Linked DNA regions of Aquitalea magnusonii. Each later gene encodes a partner of the first gene's protein in a complex. Links are inferred from orthologs where the notes say so. Each region holds a gene or a part of one and is shown in the gene's direction. Other genes may lie near its edges. The genes, in order: dnaX, dnaN and holA.

The links.
Region 2: the proteins of dnaX (region 1) and dnaN are in contact, whole or in part, in a cryo-EM structure (PDB 8GIZ), measured with the Escherichia coli proteins. The link is inferred for Aquitalea magnusonii from one-to-one orthologs.
Region 3: the proteins of dnaX (region 1) and holA are in contact, whole or in part, in a cryo-EM structure (PDB 8GIZ), measured with the Escherichia coli proteins. The link is inferred for Aquitalea magnusonii from one-to-one orthologs.

Annotation. Positions count from the first base shown.
Region 1 is NZ_AP018823.1:2,745,109-2,750,795, reverse strand. The notes cover bases 1,882-4,807. They hold dnaX (DNA polymerase III subunit gamma/tau), read left to right. Parts: upstream 1,882-2,326; coding sequence 2,327-4,288; downstream 4,289-4,807. Other genes in these bases: DLM_RS13010 (GFA family protein), read left to right, coding at 4,803-4,807; DLM_RS13015 (YbaB/EbfC family nucleoid-associated protein), read left to right, coding at 4,290-4,628; mltB (lytic murein transglycosylase B), read left to right, coding at 1,882-2,252. Also shown: heat-inducible transcriptional repressor HrcA, read left to right, coding at 149-1,165; more of mltB, read left to right, coding at 1,200-1,881; more of DLM_RS13010, read left to right, coding at 4,808-5,207; recombination mediator RecR, read left to right, coding at 5,253-5,687. UniProt on the Escherichia coli protein: Part of the beta sliding clamp loading complex, which hydrolyzes ATP to load the beta clamp onto primed DNA to form the DNA replication pre-initiation complex.
Region 2 is NZ_AP018823.1:4,383,831-4,389,527, reverse strand. What follows is about bases 966-3,901. They hold dnaN (DNA polymerase III subunit beta), read left to right. Parts: upstream 966-1,848; coding sequence 1,849-2,955; downstream 2,956-3,901. Other genes in these bases: gyrB (DNA topoisomerase (ATP-hydrolyzing) subunit B), read left to right, coding at 3,100-3,901; dnaA (chromosomal replication initiator protein DnaA), read left to right, coding at 966-1,797. Also shown: rpmH (50S ribosomal protein L34), read right to left, coding at 1-41; more of dnaA, read left to right, coding at 397-965; more of gyrB, read left to right, coding at 3,902-5,490. UniProt on the Escherichia coli protein: Confers DNA tethering and processivity to DNA polymerases and other proteins. Acts as a clamp, forming a ring around DNA (a reaction catalyzed by the clamp-loading complex) which diffuses in an ATP-independent manner freely and bidirectionally along dsDNA.
Region 3 is NZ_AP018823.1:4,068,785-4,074,537, reverse strand. Bases 1,490-4,481 are described here. They hold holA (DNA polymerase III subunit delta), read left to right. Parts: upstream 1,490-2,479; coding sequence 2,480-3,484; downstream 3,485-4,481. Other genes in these bases: DLM_RS19045 (lytic transglycosylase domain-containing protein), read right to left, coding at 4,030-4,481; DLM_RS19050 (hypothetical protein), read left to right, coding at 3,663-3,962; lptE (LPS assembly lipoprotein LptE), read left to right, coding at 1,942-2,499; leuS (leucine--tRNA ligase), read left to right, coding at 1,490-1,835. In the rest of the region: more of leuS, read left to right, coding at 1-1,489; more of DLM_RS19045, read right to left, coding at 4,482-4,815; DLM_RS19040 (YidB family protein), read left to right, coding at 4,938-5,330; ahpC (alkyl hydroperoxide reductase subunit C), read left to right, coding at 5,603-5,753. UniProt on the Escherichia coli protein: Part of the beta sliding clamp loading complex, which hydrolyzes ATP to load the beta clamp onto primed DNA to form the DNA replication pre-initiation complex.

The DNA of each region.
Region 1 (5,687 bases):
TGCGTGTAGTGGAATCGATAGATGGGGGATTATCGCACAAAGCCAAGAGCCGACAAATGCGAATGGCAGCTTGAAATGACACCAATACACGCAACATGGTATTGATGGAGAGGCTGGCCGGAATCGTCTGGTCGGGTAAAATGAGAGCATGATGAACGAGCGCGCACAACGACTGCTGAAAACGCTGATCGAACGCTATATTGCCGATGGTCAGCCGGTGGGATCAAAAACCCTGTCCATGCTGTCCGGCATGGAACTGTCATCTGCTTCCATCCGTAACATCCTGGCCGACCTGGAAGGCATGGGGCTGATTGCCTCGCCGCATACCTCCGCCGGGCGCGTGCCGACGGCCAAGGGCTATCGCCTGTTTGTCGACCACCTGCTCACCATCCAGCCGCTGGAAGAACTGGCGATGCGCGAGCTGGAAAGCAGCCTGCAGCCGGACAGCCCGCAGCGCATTGCACAGGCGGCATCCACCTTGCTGTCCGATCTCACCCACTTTGCCGGGGTGGTGGTGACGCCGCAGCGCTCTGACGTGGCCTTCCGCCAGATCGAATTCCTGCGCCTGTCCGAGCGGCGCATCCTGATGATTCTGGTGACGCTGGATGGTGATGTGCAAAACCATTTGCTGACCACCGAACGCGATTACAGCCCGAGCGAACTGGTGGAGGCGGGCAACTTTATCAGCCAGCACTACGCCGGGCAGGGCATCAGTGCCATTGCCAGCCGCGTGGCGGTGGAACTGCGCGAGCTGCAGGGCAATATCACCGAACTGATGGCGGCTGCGGTGCGTTTTGGCCAGAGTTCGCTGGGCAGTCCCAATGATGCGGTGGTGATTGCCGGTGGTATGAATCTGCTGAATGTGCGCGATTTGTCCGAAGACTTGTCGCGGCTGCGCGAACTGTTTGCCACTTTCGAGCGCAAGACCGAGCTGTTGAAACTGCTTAACCAGGGCCAGGATGCGCAGGGTGTGAACATTTTCATTGGGGAGGAGTCTGGCGTGATGACGCTGGATGAATGCTCGGTGGTGACCGCGCCCTACAGCATCAACGGCATGGTGGTGGGTACCTTGGGTGTGGTCGGCCCCACCCGCATGGCCTACGAACGGGTGATTCCCATTGTGGACATCACTGCGCGGCTGGTGTCCAGCGCGCTCTCTTATTAAGCCGTCCGCCGGACGGTAGCATACGGAATACCTGATGAAACGATTGTTGATGGCGGCTGCCCTTGCTGGCGGCATGATCTCCTCCCTGGCGCAAGCCGATGCCGCACTGCTGGCGCGGCCCGATGTGCAGCGCTATATCGATGAGCAGGTAGCCAGCGGCGTATTCAACCGCCCCGAATTGGAAGCCGTGTTTGCCAATGTGGAACTCAAGCCCAACATCATTGCCATTCTGGACAAGCCGGCCACCTCGCGGCCCTGGTATCAGTTTCGCGGCAGCTTTTACAACGAGCGCCTGCTGAAAAACGGCGTGGCCTTCTGGCAGCAGCATGCCGCCACCTTGCAGCGCGCCGAGCAGGTGTATGGCGTGCCGCCGGAAATGGTGGTGGCCATTCTGGGCATTGAAACCAATTACGGCCGCAATACCGGCAGCTTCCGCCTGGCCGACGCGCTGACCACCATCGCCTTCAACTACCCGCGCCGCGCCGAATACTTCCGCGGCGAGCTGACCGAATTCCTCAAGTTGTCCAAGGAAGAGGGCATCGACCCGCTGACGCTCAAAGGCTCTTACGCCGGGGCGATGGGTCTGCCGCAATTCATGCCGTCCAGCTTCCGCAAATGGGCGGTGGATTTTGACGGCAGCGGCCACCGCGATATCTGGAATAACGTCGACGATGCCATCGGCAGCGTGGCGCATTACTTCCAGCTGCAAGGCTGGCGCCATGGTGACGACATCATCATTCCGGCAGCAGTGCAGCCGGGGGTGGATGTCAGCGGCCTGGTGGCCGACAAGTTCAACCTGCATCTGACGGTGGGTGAACTCAAGGCGCGCGGCATCCTGCCGCAGGCCCAGGTGGCGGACAACGTACAGGCCGTGCTGGTGCCGCTGGAAACCGCGCCGGGGGTGACGGAATACTGGCTGGGGCTGAATAATTTCTACGTGATCACCCGCTATAACAAGAGCACTCTGTATGCCAAGGTGGCGCAGGAGCTGGCTGGCGAGCTGCGCCTGCGTTACCTGAATGCCCAGGCCCTGCAATCCGCCCAGCCTGCCGCCGCCCAGCCCGAAGCGTCGACCCCGGCCCTGTAAGGCCAACCAGGCTGGCGGGTGCTCCTGTCAAAAGGAGTCGCCTTGCCGGCCGATTGCCATTAAAATCCGCCCCCATGAGCTATCAAGTCCTTGCCCGCAAGTGGCGTCCCAAGCGCTTTGCCGACCTGGTCGGCCAGGAGCACGTGGTGCGCGCCCTCTCCAATGCCCTGAAAGAAGAGCGGCTGCATCACGCCTATCTGCTGACCGGCACCCGCGGGGTGGGCAAGACCACCATCGCACGCATTCTGGCCAAGAGCCTGAACTGTGAGACCGGCACCACCGCCGAGCCTTGCGGTGAATGTTCTGCCTGTCGCCAGATCGACGCAGGCCGCTTTGTCGACCTGCTGGAAATCGACGCCGCTTCCAATACCGGCATCGACAATATCCGCGAAGTGCTGGAAAACGCGCAGTACGCGCCCACCTCCGGCCGCTTCAAGGTGTACATCATCGACGAAGTGCACATGCTGTCCAAGAGTGCCTTCAATGCCATGCTCAAGACGCTGGAAGAGCCGCCGGCCCACGTCAAGTTCATCCTGGCCACTACCGATCCGCAAAAAGTGCCGGTCACGGTGCTGTCGCGCTGCCTGCAGTTTTCGCTGCGCAATATGACGCCACAACAGGTGGCAGGCCATCTGGCCCATGTGCTGCAAGTGGAAAACGTGCCGCATGAAAGCGCCGCGCTGGCGCTGCTGGGCCGTGCCGCTGCCGGTTCCATGCGCGATGCGCTGTCGCTGCTGGATCAGGCCATTGCCTATGGCATGGGTGACGTCCGCGAAGACGGCGTGCGCGCCATGCTGGGCGCGGTGGACCGTCGCTACCTGTTTGTGTTGCTGGATGCGCTGGCATCCGGTGATGGCCCGCGCCTGATGGCCGAAGCCGAACAATTGGCCCAGCGTGGCATCGGCTTTGACAGTGTGCTGGCCGAAATGGCCGTGCTATTGCAGCAACTGGCCATGGCACAGACCGTGCCCACGGCGATTGCCGACGACGAACCGGAGCGCGAGGCATTGTTTGCGCTGGCCAGCCTGATTGCGCCGCAAGACGTGCAGCTGTACTACCAGATTGCCATTCATGGCCGCAAGGATCTGGCGCTGGCCCCGGACGAGCATGCCGGTTTCAGCATGACGCTGTTGCGCATGCTGGCCTTCCATCCACTCAATACCCCGGCTGATAGTGTGGCTGCGCCGCGCAGCAGCGGGCTTGCTGCAGCCGGCCATCGTCCAGTTCCGGCGGCTCCGGCAGCATCGCCAGCCGCCACGGCAGCCGAGCCGGCGGGGGATGGTTCCGCCGCTGCCCGCGCCTTGCTGGCGGGCCTGGCCAATCGCAAACCGGCCAGCCGTCCGGCCGAGCAGCAGGCTTCCCCGGCGGCCGACGCCGACCCGGAGCCTGCGCCACGGCCTGAGCCTGTCGCACCGCCACAAGCGCCGGTGGAGGCGGTTGCCAAGCCGCCAGTAGCGCCGCTTGTCGTGCAGACCGCCGCTGCATCCGCTCCGGCGGAAGAGACGCCTGAAGCTGAAGATCAGGCCAGTGAGCAAGACAGCGAACTGGAAACCGCTGCGCCTTGGGATGAGGGCGACGAAGACGATGCCTTGCCTGCCTATGCGATGGCCGAAGAGGCCGAGCTGGCGGAAACGGTGGCCTATCAGTTTGATGGTGACTGGAGTGCGCTGGTGGGCTTGCTGGGTACCCGTCTGGGTGCCGCCCGCATGCTGGCACACAATGCCGTACTGAAAAACTGGAGCCAGTCGCGACTGGAACTGGCCGTACCGGACAGCTTCCGTCACATGGCCACCCGCGACTATCAGGAAAAACTCAAGGCTGCGCTGACCGAGCAATTCGGTCAGCCGGTCGAACTGGTGGTGACAATCGAGGAACTGGGGCTGGAAACACCGGCCATGCAGGGTGCCCGTCATCGTCAGGAACAACTGGCCCAGGCCCGACAATGCCTGGAAAACGATCCGGTCATCCAGCAACTGGTGCGCGAAATGGGCGCCACGCTGGTGGCGGAAACGATTCAACCTTTGCAGGAGTTGTGACATGTTCGGTAAAAACGGTATCGCTGGTCTGATGAAGCAAGCCCAGCAAATGCAGGAAAACATGAAGAAGGCCCAGGAAGAACTGGCCACCGTGGAAGTGGAAGGCCAGTCCGGTGCCGGTCTGGTGAAAATCGTCATGACATGTGCGCACGATGTGAAGCGCGTGTCCATCGACGACAGCCTGCTGGACGATGCCAAGGAAGACAAGGAAATGCTGGAAGACCTGATTGCCGCCGCCGTCAACGACGCGGTACGCAAGGTGGAAGCCACTTCCCAGGAAAAAATGTCCGGCTTTACCAACGGCCTGAACTTGCCGGCCGGCATGAAACTGCCGTTCTAAGACCCGCTCACAAAACCCCCGATTCTGCGTTGCGCCGACTTGCCGTACTCACTGTACTGTCTGCGTCGGCGCGCCTTGACTCGGGTGCTCTACGAGCTTTTGTTAGCGGCTCCAAGCCCCTTGCAACTGGCGGGGCCCGCCAATGATTGACAGCCTGTGGGAGTGGGAGCCGGCATGGAGCAGGTATTGCAGGGGCGTTGTCTGTGCGGGGCGGTGCGCTATCAATGCCATGGCCGCCCCTTGAGCGTGACTTACTGTTACTGCAAGACCTGCCAGCAGGCCAGCGGCGCACCGGTGTACCTGGGAGCGCTGTACCCCGCCGGTGCCGTGCGCTGGCAAGGCAGCACCACCGCTTACCGCTCCTCGGCGCTGGGTCTGCGGCATTTTTGCGGGCAGTGCGGTTCCACCCTGTTTTATGAATGCACCGATGGCAGTGGGCGGGTGGAAATCACCGTTCCCACGCTGGAAACGCCAGCGGTATTGCGGCCTGACTGTCATGAATGGACGTCCAGTGCCATTCCCTGGTTTCACCTGGACGATGACCTGCCGCGTTACCCGCAGGGCGCGCCGGACGACTGATGCCTTGCCTGTTCCCCTTTGCCAAACCCGTATTCCGGATTGCCGATGAAAAACCCACCCGCGCTTGAACAACTGATTGCTGCCCTGAAAGTGCTGCCCGGTGTCGGCCCCAAAACCGCCCAGCGCATGGCTTTCCATTTGCTGCAACGGGACAAGACCGGGGCGGACAAGCTGGCACGGGCGCTGGATCGGGCGCTGAACCATCTCACCCATTGCGAACGCTGCAATACCTTCAGCGAAACCCCGCTGTGCAGCATCTGTGCCGACCCGGAGCGCAGGCCAGACCAGCTGTGCGTGGTGGAAATGCCGGCCGACCTGATGACGCTGGAGCAGGCCAAATGCTATCAGGGCCTGTATTTCGTGCTGATGGGGCGTATTTCGCCGCTGGACAATATCGGCCCCAAGGAAGTGAATCTGGACAAGCTGATGGTGCGGGCGCTGGACGAGGTGGTGGAGGAGGTGGTGATTGCCACCAATTTT
Region 2 (5,697 bases), 1.6 Mb from region 1 along the record:
CGCTTGCGACGGGTAGTGGAAGGCTGGTAAGTACGCTTCATGATAAAGAATTCCTGTTTCGAAACGGAAATAAACGCGTGATTTCACAAGAAAAACCGCCGTTTGTCAATGGCAAATTTTTAGCGCACCTGTGGATAACTTTGTCGAAAACCGTTAGAATGTCGAAACTTAACGCACCCCACCCCCTGCGTAATTATTAAACGAAGCCGCCCGCCCAAGGGCAGCACGCGCGACAGGAGGATGGTGCAAGCCACTTGCCATGCATGAACACATGCCAGGGCTGCACCCGCGCCGGACATAGCCGTCCGGCCATCCCACCAGGGTGACAACCATGGCTCCTCCCGCCGCAACGCATATCGTCAACGGCGGGTTTTTGCTTTTACTTGCGTGTACTTAATGACCGAACTGGATCAATTCTGGCCTGCCTGCCTCGCACGCCTCGAGGCCGAACTGTCTTCACAGCAGTTCAATACCTGGATCAAGCCGCTGGCGGCTGAAGCCAATGAAGAAGGCATTGCGCTGTTTGCCCCCAACCGCTTCATCATGCAGTTCATCAAGGACCGCTTCCTTGGACGCATTGAAGAACTGGCGGTAGAGCTGGTGGGCGAAGCCCCGGTCGAACTGCGCCTGGGTGCGCCCAGCAACAAGCCGCTGGCCGTACCGCCTGCAGTGGGCAATGGCGTGCGCAAACCGGCCCCGGCCCCGGCCACCAGCAACGACACCCCCAGCCCGGCCAAGCAGGCGGCAGTAAAAGCCATTGGCGGCAGCCACGAAAGCACCCGGCTGAACCCGGCCTTTACCTTTGACACGCTGGTGACAGGTAAGGGCAACCAACTGGCGCGTGCCGCCGCCATGCAGATTGCCGAGAATCCGGGCGACCAGGCCTACAACCCGCTGTTTGTCTACGGTGGCGTGGGCCTGGGTAAAACCCACTTGATCCAGGCCATTGGCAACCACGTGTTCCAGAAGAACCCGCAAGCCAAAATCCGCTACATCCACGCCGAACGCTATGTGGCCGACATCATGCGCGCCTACCAACACAAGGCGTTTGACGAATTCAAGCGCTACTACCACTCGCTGGATTTGCTGCTGATTGACGACATCCAGTTTTTTGCCGGCAAAAACCGCACCCAGGAAGAATTCTTCTACGCCTTCAACGCACTGATTGAAGGCGGCAAGCAAGTCATCATGACCTGCGACACCTACCCCAAGCAGATAGAAGGCATGGAAGAGCGGCTGATTTCGCGCTTCTCCTGGGGCCTGACGGTGGAAATCCAGCCGCCGGAGCTGGAAATGCGCGTGGCCATTCTGATGAAAAAGGCCGAAGCCGACAGCATCAAGCTGGACCACCCGGTAGCGTTTTTCATTGCCCAGAACGTGCGCTCCAACGTGCGCGAACTGGAAGGCGCGCTCAAGCGCGTGGTGGCCTATGCCCGCTTCACCAACCAGAGCATCTCGCTGGACCTGGTGAAAGAAGCCTTGAAGGACATCCTGGCCGCCGGCAACCGCCAGGTGACGGTGGACGCCATCCAGAAAACCGTGGCCGAGTACTACAAGATCAAGCTGTCCGACATGCACAGCAAAAAGCGCAGCCGTGACATTGCCCGGCCGCGCCAGGTAGCCATGGCACTGGCCAAGGAGCTGACCCAGCTCTCGCTGCCCAATATTGGCGATGCCTTTGGCGGCCGCGACCACACCACCGTGCTGCATGCCTGCAAAACCATTGCCGAAATGCGTGGTAATGACGCCGATATGGCGCACGATTACGATACGCTGCTATCCATGCTGCGTAACTGATATGTTGATTCAACCGATAACTGACTCTGGACACATTCGGGAGCCCGAAACATGCTGATCCTGCAAGCCGAACGCGATGCCCTTCTCAAGCCCCTGCTGGCCGTGACCGGTATTGTCGAACGCCGCCACACCCTGCCGATTCTTTCCAATGTACTGATTGAAAAGAAAGGCGGACAGGTAGGCTTCCTGGCGACTGATCTGGAAATCCAGATCACCACCGCCAGCGCCGACGAACTGCCGGGCGAAGACTTCCGCCTGACCACCTCGGCCAAGAAGCTGCAGGACATCCTGCGAGCCATCCCGGACAAAACCACCGTCACGCTGGAACAACTGGACGGCCGCCTCACGCTCAAAGCCGGCAAAAGCCGCTTCAACCTGCAAACCCTGCCGGCAGAAGACTTCCCGCTGCTGTCCGTGGGCAGCGCCAGCGAATCCAGCTTCAGCCTGAGCCAGCGCGAACTCAAACGCCTGATCTCCCAAGTGCAATTTGCCATGGCGGTGCAGGACATCCGTTACTACCTCAACGGCCTGTTGATGCAAACCGACGGCAACCAGGTAAAACTGATTGCCACCGACGGCCACCGCCTGGCCTTTGCCAGCGCCGACGTGGAAGCCACCCTGCCCAAGGCCGAAGTCATCCTGCCGCGCAAAACCATCCTGGAGCTGTACAAACTGCTGCAGGACAGCGACGACGAAATCAACATCGAAGTGCTGGCCAACCAGGTACGCTTCAGCTTTGGCTCCACCGTCATCATCAGCAAGGTGGTGGACGGCAAGTTCCCCGACTACAACCGCGTGATTCCGCTGGATAATGACAAGATCTTCCTGATCGAACGCCTAACCTTCCTGCACGCGCTGCAACGCGCCGCCATTCTGGCCAACGAAAAATTCCGTGGCGTGCGGCTGGTACTGGCACCGGGCAAAATGTCCATCCTGTGTACCAACAGCGAACAGGAAGAAGCGGAAGAAGAACTGGAAATTGCCTATCAGGGTGGTGAACTGGAAATCGGCTTCAACATCAACTATCTGCTGGACGTGCTGACCAACCTGCCAGCCGATACCCTGCAGATGGCGTTTGGCGATGCCAACCGCAGTACGCTGGTGACCATTCCCGACTACAGCAACTTCAAGTACATCGTGATGCCGATGCGCATCTAGGGAGTAGTGAGTTGGAAATAGGGAGTCGGGCTTGACCACTCCCTCGGCAGGTCTTGAATTTGACTTTATTACAGCAGGCAGCGTGATGACGCAGTGGCTTACTCCCCACTCCCGACTCACTACTCCCGCTGTTCAGGAATAAGCATGAGCGAACAGGAATACGGCGCGGATAGCATTAAAGTCCTCAAGGGTCTGGATGCGGTACGCAAACGCCCCGGCATGTACATTGGCGATACCTCGGACGGCACCGGTCTGCACCACATGGTGTTTGAAGTGCTGGACAACGCCATTGACGAAGCCCTGGCCGGCCATGCCGACACCATCAAGGTCATCATCAACCCCGACAACTCCATCACCGTATCGGACAACGGCCGGGGCATCCCCACCGACATCCACCCGGAAGAAGGACGCTCGGCGGCCGAAGTGATCATGACCATCCTGCACGCCGGCGGCAAATTCGACAGCAACAGCTACAAGATTTCCGGCGGCCTGCACGGCGTAGGTGTATCCGTAGTAAATGCACTGTCCGACTGGCTGAAGCTGAAGATCTGGCGTGACGGCAAGGTACACGAAATGGAATTCCGCCGCGGCGACGCCGTGGCCCCGCTTACCGTTACCGGCCACAGCAACCACCGCGGCACCGAAGTCACCTTCCGCGCCAGCGAAGAAACCTTTGGCGTGGTGGAATACCACTTCGACATCCTGGCCAAGCGCATCCGCGAACTGTCCTTCCTCAACCAAGGCGTAGGCATCAACCTGCTGGACAAGCGCACCGGCAAGGAAGAAAACTTCGCCTTCTCCGGCGGCGTGGCCGGCTTTGTGGAATACATGAACCGCAACAAAACCGTGCTGCACCCCAAAGTGTTCCACGGCATGGGCGAAAAAGACGGCATGAGCGTGGAAGTGGCCATGCAATGGAACGACTCCTACCAGGAAAGCGTCCAGTGCTTCACCAACAACATCCCGCAACGTGACGGCGGCACCCACATGACCGCCCTGCGCCAGGTGATGACCCGCACGCTCAACCAGTACATCGAAGAACACGAAGTGGCCAAAAAGGCCAAGGTGGACACCACCGGCGACGACATGCGCGAAGGCCTTACCTGCGTGCTGTCCGTCAAGCTGCCCGACCCCAAGTTCTCCAGCCAGACCAAGGACAAACTGGTATCCGGCGAAATCGGCCCGGTAGTCAACGAAGTGATCAGCGAAGCGCTGAAAACCTACCTGCTGGAAAACCCCAACGACGCCAAAACCATCTGCGGCAAGATTGTGGACGCCGCCCGCGCCCGCGAAGCCGCGCGCAAAGCCCGCGAAATCACCCGCCGCAAAGGCGTGATGGACGGCCTGGGCCTGCCCGGCAAACTGGCCGACTGCCAGGAAAAAGACCCCAAGCTGTGCGAACTGTACCTGGTGGAGGGTGACTCTGCCGGCGGCTCCGCCAAACAAGGCCGCGACCGCAAATTCCAGGCCATCCTGCCCTTGAAGGGCAAGATTCTTAACGTAGAACGCGCCCGCTTCGACAAAATGCTGCAAAGCCAGGAAGTGGCCACCCTGATTACCGCCATGGGCTGCGGCATTGGCAAGGACGAATACAACCCGGACAAACTGCGCTACCACCGCATCATCATCATGACCGATGCCGACGTGGACGGCGCCCACATCCGCACCCTGCTGCTCACCTTCTTCTACCGCCAGATGCACGAACTGGTGGAACGCGGCCACATCTACATTGCCCAGCCGCCGCTGTACAAGGCCAAGCACGGCAAGCAAGAGCGCTACCTGAAGGACGACTACGAGCTGAACCAGTACCTGCTGCAACTGGCACTGGAAAAAGCCGAACTCATCCCCGCCACCGACGCCCCGGCCCTGGCCGGCGACACCCTGGCCGAAGTAGCCCGCCAGTTCCTGGTGGCCCGCGCCGTCATCGAACGCGAAAGCCGCGTCATCGACCCGCTGGTACTGGAAGCCATGCTCAAATCCGGCCGCCTGTCGCTGGAAACCGAGCACGCCGCCCAGGACAGCCTGGCCCGCCTCACCGCCCTGGTGCCGGCTGACGCCATCGTGCTGGAACTGCTGCACGACGAAAAAAACGACGGCCACCTGATCAAAATCACCCGCAAACTACACGGCAACGTGCTGGTAACGGTGCTGGACCAGGACTTCCTGGAAACCGGCGACTACGCCGAACTGGCCAAAACCGGCGACCTGCTCAGCGGCCTGCTGCGCGAAGGTGCCAGCGTACGCCGCGGCGAAACGGTGAAACCGATCAGCGAATTTGGCCAGGCACTGGACTGGCTGCTGGCCGAAGTGAAAAAGGGCATGAACATCCAGCGCTACAAAGGCCTGGGCGAGATGAACCCGGAACAACTGTGGGAAACCACCATGGACCCCAACGTGCGCCGCCTGTTGAAGGTACGCATTGAAGACGTGATGGGCGCGGACGACGTGTTCACCACCCTGATGGGCGACGAAGTGGAACCCCGCCGCGCCTTTATCGAAGGCAATGCCCTGATTGCGCGGAATATTGATGTGTAAGGGGTAGTGTAGATAGACTCATAAGCTGAGAAAAAGAGGCCCATAAATTGAGAAATTTATGGGCCTCTTTTTTTGGATTGTTACTGCTAATGAGTCAATGCCGTCTTGTAACGGTGCCTTAGTATGGGTTCAGGCAACTTACGACCCATTGCAGCCATTAGATTTTGGTGTGGCATGCCGACCGCTTTGAGGTGCGCGCAGTCATGG
Region 3 (5,753 bases), 1.3 Mb from region 1 along the record:
ACGTTGCCGTGGCGGCGGAACACCCGCTGGCCACCCAGGCCGCGGCCAATAATCCGGCCTTGCAGGCTTTCATCGCCGAATGCAAGGCAGGCTCCGTGGCCGAGGCCGACGTGGCCAAGATGGAAAAGAAGGGCATGGACACCGGCCTGTTCGTCATCCATCCGCTGACCGGTGCCAAGCTGCCGGTGTGGGTAGCCAACTATGTGCTGTGGGGTTATGGCGAAGGCGCGGTGATGGCCGTGCCGGCGCATGACGAGCGCGACTTCGAATTTGCCAACAAATACCGCCTGCCGTTGCTGCAAGTGTATGCCAAGGTGGCTGGCGACAACGATTTCGACGCCAGCAACTGGCAGGACTGGTATGCCGCCAAGGACGACAGCGTACGCACCGTCAACAGCGGCAAGTACGACGGCAAGTCGTTCAGCGAGGCCTTTGATGCCATCGTCGGTGATCTGGAAGCCAAGGCTGCCGGTCAGAAGAAAACCCAGTACCGCCTGCGCGACTGGGGCATCTCCCGTCAGCGTTACTGGGGTTGCCCGATTCCCATCATCCATTGCCCGACTTGCGGCGATGTGCCGGTGCCGGAAAAAGACCTGCCGGTGGTGCTGCCGGAAAACGTGATTCCGGACGGTGCCGGTTCGCCGCTGGCCAGAATGCCGGAATTCTACGAAACCAGTTGCCCCAAGTGTGGCGGTGCCGCCAAGCGCGAAACCGACACCATGGATACCTTTGTGGAATCCAGCTGGTACTACGCCCGCTACGCCAGCCCCAAGTGCGACACCGCCATGCTGGACAAGGCAGCGGCTGATTACTGGCTGCAAGTGGACCAATACGTCGGTGGTATCGAACACGCCATCTTGCACCTGTTGTACGCACGTTTCTTCCACAAGCTGATGCGTGACGAAGGCCTGGTATCCAGCGACGAGCCGTTCAAGAGCCTGCTGACCCAGGGCATGGTTATCTGCGAAACCTTCTACCGCGAGCTGCCCAACGGCAGCAAGGACTGGATCGCCCCGCAAGACGTGGTGCTGGAACGTGACGCCAAGGGCAAGATTACCGGTGCCACCCATCGTGTGGATGGCCTGCCGGTGGTGGTGGGCGGCGTGGAGAAAATGTCCAAGTCCAAGAACAACGGCGTGGACCCGCAGGAATTCATCGAGAAATACGGTGCCGATACCGCGCGCCTGTTCATGATGTTTGCCGCCCCGCCGGAGCAAAGCCTGGAATGGTCCGACGCTGGTGTGGAAGGTGCCTTCCGCTTCCTCAAGCGCCTGTGGAAACTGGCCAAGGAACATGCCGACGCCGGTGTGGTGGCCGCTTATGCCGGTGGCGAGCTGAATGCCAGCCAGAAGGAACTGCGCTTCAAGCTGCACAGCACCATCCAGAAAGTGGCCGACGACTATGGCCGTCGCCAGCAGTTCAACACCGCCATTGCCGCAGTGATGGAACTGCTGAACACCTACGACAAGACCGACCGCAGCGATGCCGCCGGCCGTGCCGTGGCACAGGAAGTGCTGGAAAGCGTCACCCTGCTGCTGTCGCCCATCGTGCCGCACATCACCGATGCCATCTGGTCGGTGTTGCAGCCGGGCAGCGAGCTGCTGCAACAAGCCTGGCCCAAGGTGGACGAGGCCGCGCTGGTGAAGAGCGAAATCGAAATGATGGTACAGGTGGCCGGCAAGCTGCGTGGCAGCATCACTGTGGCAGCCGATGCGGCCAAGGATGTGATTGAAGCCACCGCCTTGGCCCATGAAAACGTGCAGAAGTTCATGGAAGGCAAATCGGCCAAGAAGATCATCGTGGTGCCGGGTCGTCTGGTGAACATCGTCGTGTAAACCCCGGCCCGCCCTGCACGGGGCGGGCTACCAATCCTGCCGGTCAGCTTATCCTCCCCGCTTGGGCGGGGCTGGGCCTGACCGGCTCCTGTTACGGAGAACAGGCATGAACCGAATCCTGCACGGACTGGCACTGGCCAGCCTGGTGTTCCTGCTCAGCGCTTGCGGTTTTCACCTGAAGGGCATGGGTGGCAGCAGCCGCCCGCTGCCATTTAACAGCGTCTATGTGGAAGAGGGCAGCAGCAAACTGGGACCCATCCTGCATGAAACGTTGGCGCGTAATGAAAAGCTGGTGCTGTTGAGCGCGCCCAAGCAGGCCGAGGCGGTGCTCAGTGTGTTGAGTGAAAACCAGGCCAGGGAAGTGTCCACCATCAACAGCGGTGGCAAGGTCAACGAGTACTTGCTGAGCTATACCGCCTCGGTACGTACCGTGCTGGGCGGGGTGCCGGTGGAGCCGGACATGGTAATCTCGGTACGCCGCTACCTGAACTATTCCGATAGCGATGTGCTGGGCAAGGAGCAGGAAGAAGCCCTGCTGTGGAACGATATCCGCCGCGATGCTGCCGAGCAGCTGATCCGCCGCCTGGCCTATCTGCCGCGTCCGGCGCAGCCGGGCAAAGCCAGCCAGAGTCTGAAGCCTGCCAATGCCCAGCCTAAGCCCTGAGTCGCTGGATGCGGTGCTGGCCAAGGGCCTGGCACCGCTTTACCTGATTCATGGCGAGGAAACCCTGCTGGCGCTGGAGGCGGCGGACAAGCTGCGTAAGCTAAGCTCTTCCCAGGGCTATCAGGAGCGGGAAGTCCTTACCGTTGAGGCGGGGTTTGACTGGTCGCAGCTACGTGAATCCATGAGCAGCGTATCGCTGTTTGCCAGCCTCAAATTGCTGGAAATCCGCATTCCGGGTGGTAAACCCGGTACGGAAGGGGCAGAGGCACTGCAGCAACTGGCCGCAGCACCACCACAAGACACCATCACCCTGATCACCCTGCCCCGGCTGGAAAAGGCCCAGTTGCAATCCAAATGGTTTGCCGCACTGGAAAAAGCCGCCGTGGTGGTGGAGGCAAAGCCGGTGGGCCGTCATGAACTGGCCGGCTGGATTGCCCGGCGCATGAAGCTGCAGCAGCAGCAGTTGTCGCCGGAGGCACTGAGCTTCTTTGCCGACCGGGTGGAGGGAAATCTGCTGGCGGCACGGCAGGAAGTGGACAAACTGGCCTTGCTCTATCCGGCAGGGGAACTCAGCCTGGAACAACTGCGCGAGGCGGTGGCTAATGTCGCGCGCTTTGATGTGTTCCATCTGTCTGAATCCTGGCTGTCGGGTGATAGCGCACGGGTGCAGCGCATGCTGGAAGGTTTGCTGGCCGAAGGCGAATCGCCGGTGCTGGTGTTGTGGTCCTTTACCGAGGATGTCCGCATGTTGTTGCGCTTGCGTCAGGGTTTGAAAGATGGCCGGCAACTGCGCGATCTGGCGCGCGAACTGCGCTTGTGGGGTGACAAGCAGCGGCTGGCGGAACCGGCCTTGCGCCGGATTGGGCCACGCAAGCTGATGACGGCGCTCTCGGAATGTGCGCGTATCGATCAACAGATCAAGGGGGTGGCGGTTGGCGACCCCTGGCATTCCTTGCGAGGTTTGGCCCTGCTATTGGCAGCATGATGTAGAAAAAATATCGGTATCTGAAACGGTCAGCATGAGCTGGCCGTTTTTTTTTAAACAAATCCAAGTTTCTCTGTTTTTGTTTAAATTTCTTTTAATAAACTATTGAGATTGTTGGAATGCTGCCATATGATAAGCAAGAGTTAATACATTTTAAACAATAAAGCAAAGAACAAACATGATGCAAAACGAGGGCGTCAGTGCGGCTGTTACGGCTGGAGAGCACCGTACCCGCAGCAAGGTGGTACTGGTTGAAATCATCCATCAAACCCTGGAGGTGTTGCTGACAGCAGAGGATGCACGCCTGGTTCACTGGGACGGTCGCATCCTGCGCATCCACAAGCTTTCATCCCGCAAGGCAAACCAGATCCTGCACGCTCCGGATGCCTATCCGGGTTTTCTAGGCGTGTTTGATCACCGGGCCTGCTACCGCGATCTGGCCGAACCGCTGGGTGAGATTCTGGGTGTGCAGTTGTAAGTCCTGATGTGCGCGACAGCAAAAAGGCCTTCAGAAGAAGGCCTTTGTCATGTGGTGGGCGGTATGGTTACAGCGCTGCTGCTTGGGGAGGGCTGATGCTGCCTGGCAGGATCATGGCCTTGATGCGGCGAGGGCCACGCGGATGACCGATATAGACCTGCCCGGTACGCTTTTCGTAGGAGGCCAGCACCTTGGCCACGTAATCACGGGTTTCGTCGTAAGGGGGGATGGTATTGCGATACTTCTGTACCGCCCCTTCGCCAGCATTGTAGGCGGCAATCACCAGTGGCAGGTCATTGTTGAACTGGCTGAGCAGAAAACGCAGATAGCGGGCACCGGCACGCAGGTTTTGTCGCGGGTCATCCAGCCGGCTGACGCCAAAGCGTTCACCAGTCGCCGGAATCACCTGCATCAGGCCGATGGCACCCTTGGGGGAGACCGCCTGCGGATTGTAACCGGACTCCACGGTAACGATGGAATGCAACAGGTCGGCATCCAGTTTGAACTCGCGCGCGGTCTGGTCGATCAGATGCTTGTACTGCGAAGCCAGCTTGGAGTTGTAAGCCGGCGCACTCACACTTTTCAGTCCGTCGGTACGCGCTGCCGCGGCTACCGGCAAGCGGTTATCGTGGCTTAGCGTGGCACCCAGGCCAGGGGTGGTGGCATCGTCCAGTGCGGCGTTGCTGCCGCTGCCGGGCAGCATGCTTTTCTGGTAGAGCTGGTAGCGTTCGTCAAGCTGGCGATTGGCGAGATGTACCTGGCCCTGCTCGTCCACAAAACCATAAAGATCGGCGTGTACGTTGTTGGCAAACAGGCAGGCCAGCAAGGCCAGGGCAGCATGAAATAATCGCATTGGGCTGGAAATGGCAGTAAGAATGGGTAAAGAACGCGCTATTGTACTGATTTTTCTATGCTATTTTGCAAGTAAAGTTTGTTGAAGACATTTTAAACCGTTTTTCCGTGAAAGGACGAAACATGAGCCTGTTTGATCAGCTGGGTAGCTTGCTGGGTGGTGAAAGCGGTGGTGTGAGTGGTGCCGTGGCGGCATTGATGGAACAAAATGGCGGGTTGGCCGGCCTGCTGGAAAAGTTCAATAGCGGCGGCATGGGCGAGCTGGTGTCGTCCTGGGTGGGCAGCGGCAGCAACCTGCCGGTATCAGCCGAGCAAATCCAGCAGTTGCTAGGCAGCGAGCAGCTTGGCGCGCTGGCGCAGCAGTTTGGCCTGGGCCCGCAACAGCTCAGCCAGGGCCTGGCAGATTACCTGCCGCAAGCCGTGGACAAGCTGACGCCGGATGGCCAGTTGCCGCAAGGTGGTGATCTGTTGTCGCAGGGGCTGGGCTTGTTGCAGGGCTTTTTCAACAAAAGCTGAATAAATAGTGGGCAATCCCCGGAAAAGCCGCCTGATTGGGCGGCTTTTTGCTGTCTGGCCGTGGTGTGGTGGCCACAGTTCTGATCATTCCCCACCACAAACATCGGTTTCTTGTCGTTATCTGGAGTGGTTTGATTTAGATCGATAGGAAAATTCTATTTTTAACATTTAAACAATCAAGTGGATCAATTGATTCGTCCCGCATAAGATAGCCTCCATCAAATCGCTAATGCAGCAAGCAGCAAATCCACTTTCACCTGAAGGAGCTACACATGTCCGTATCGCTGATCAATACCGAAGTCAAACCGTTCAAGGCTACCGCTTTTCACAATGGCAAATTCATCGATGTCAGCGACGCCGACCTGAAAGGCAAATGGTCGGTAGTGTTCTTCTACCCGGCTGACTTCACCTTTGTCTGCCCGA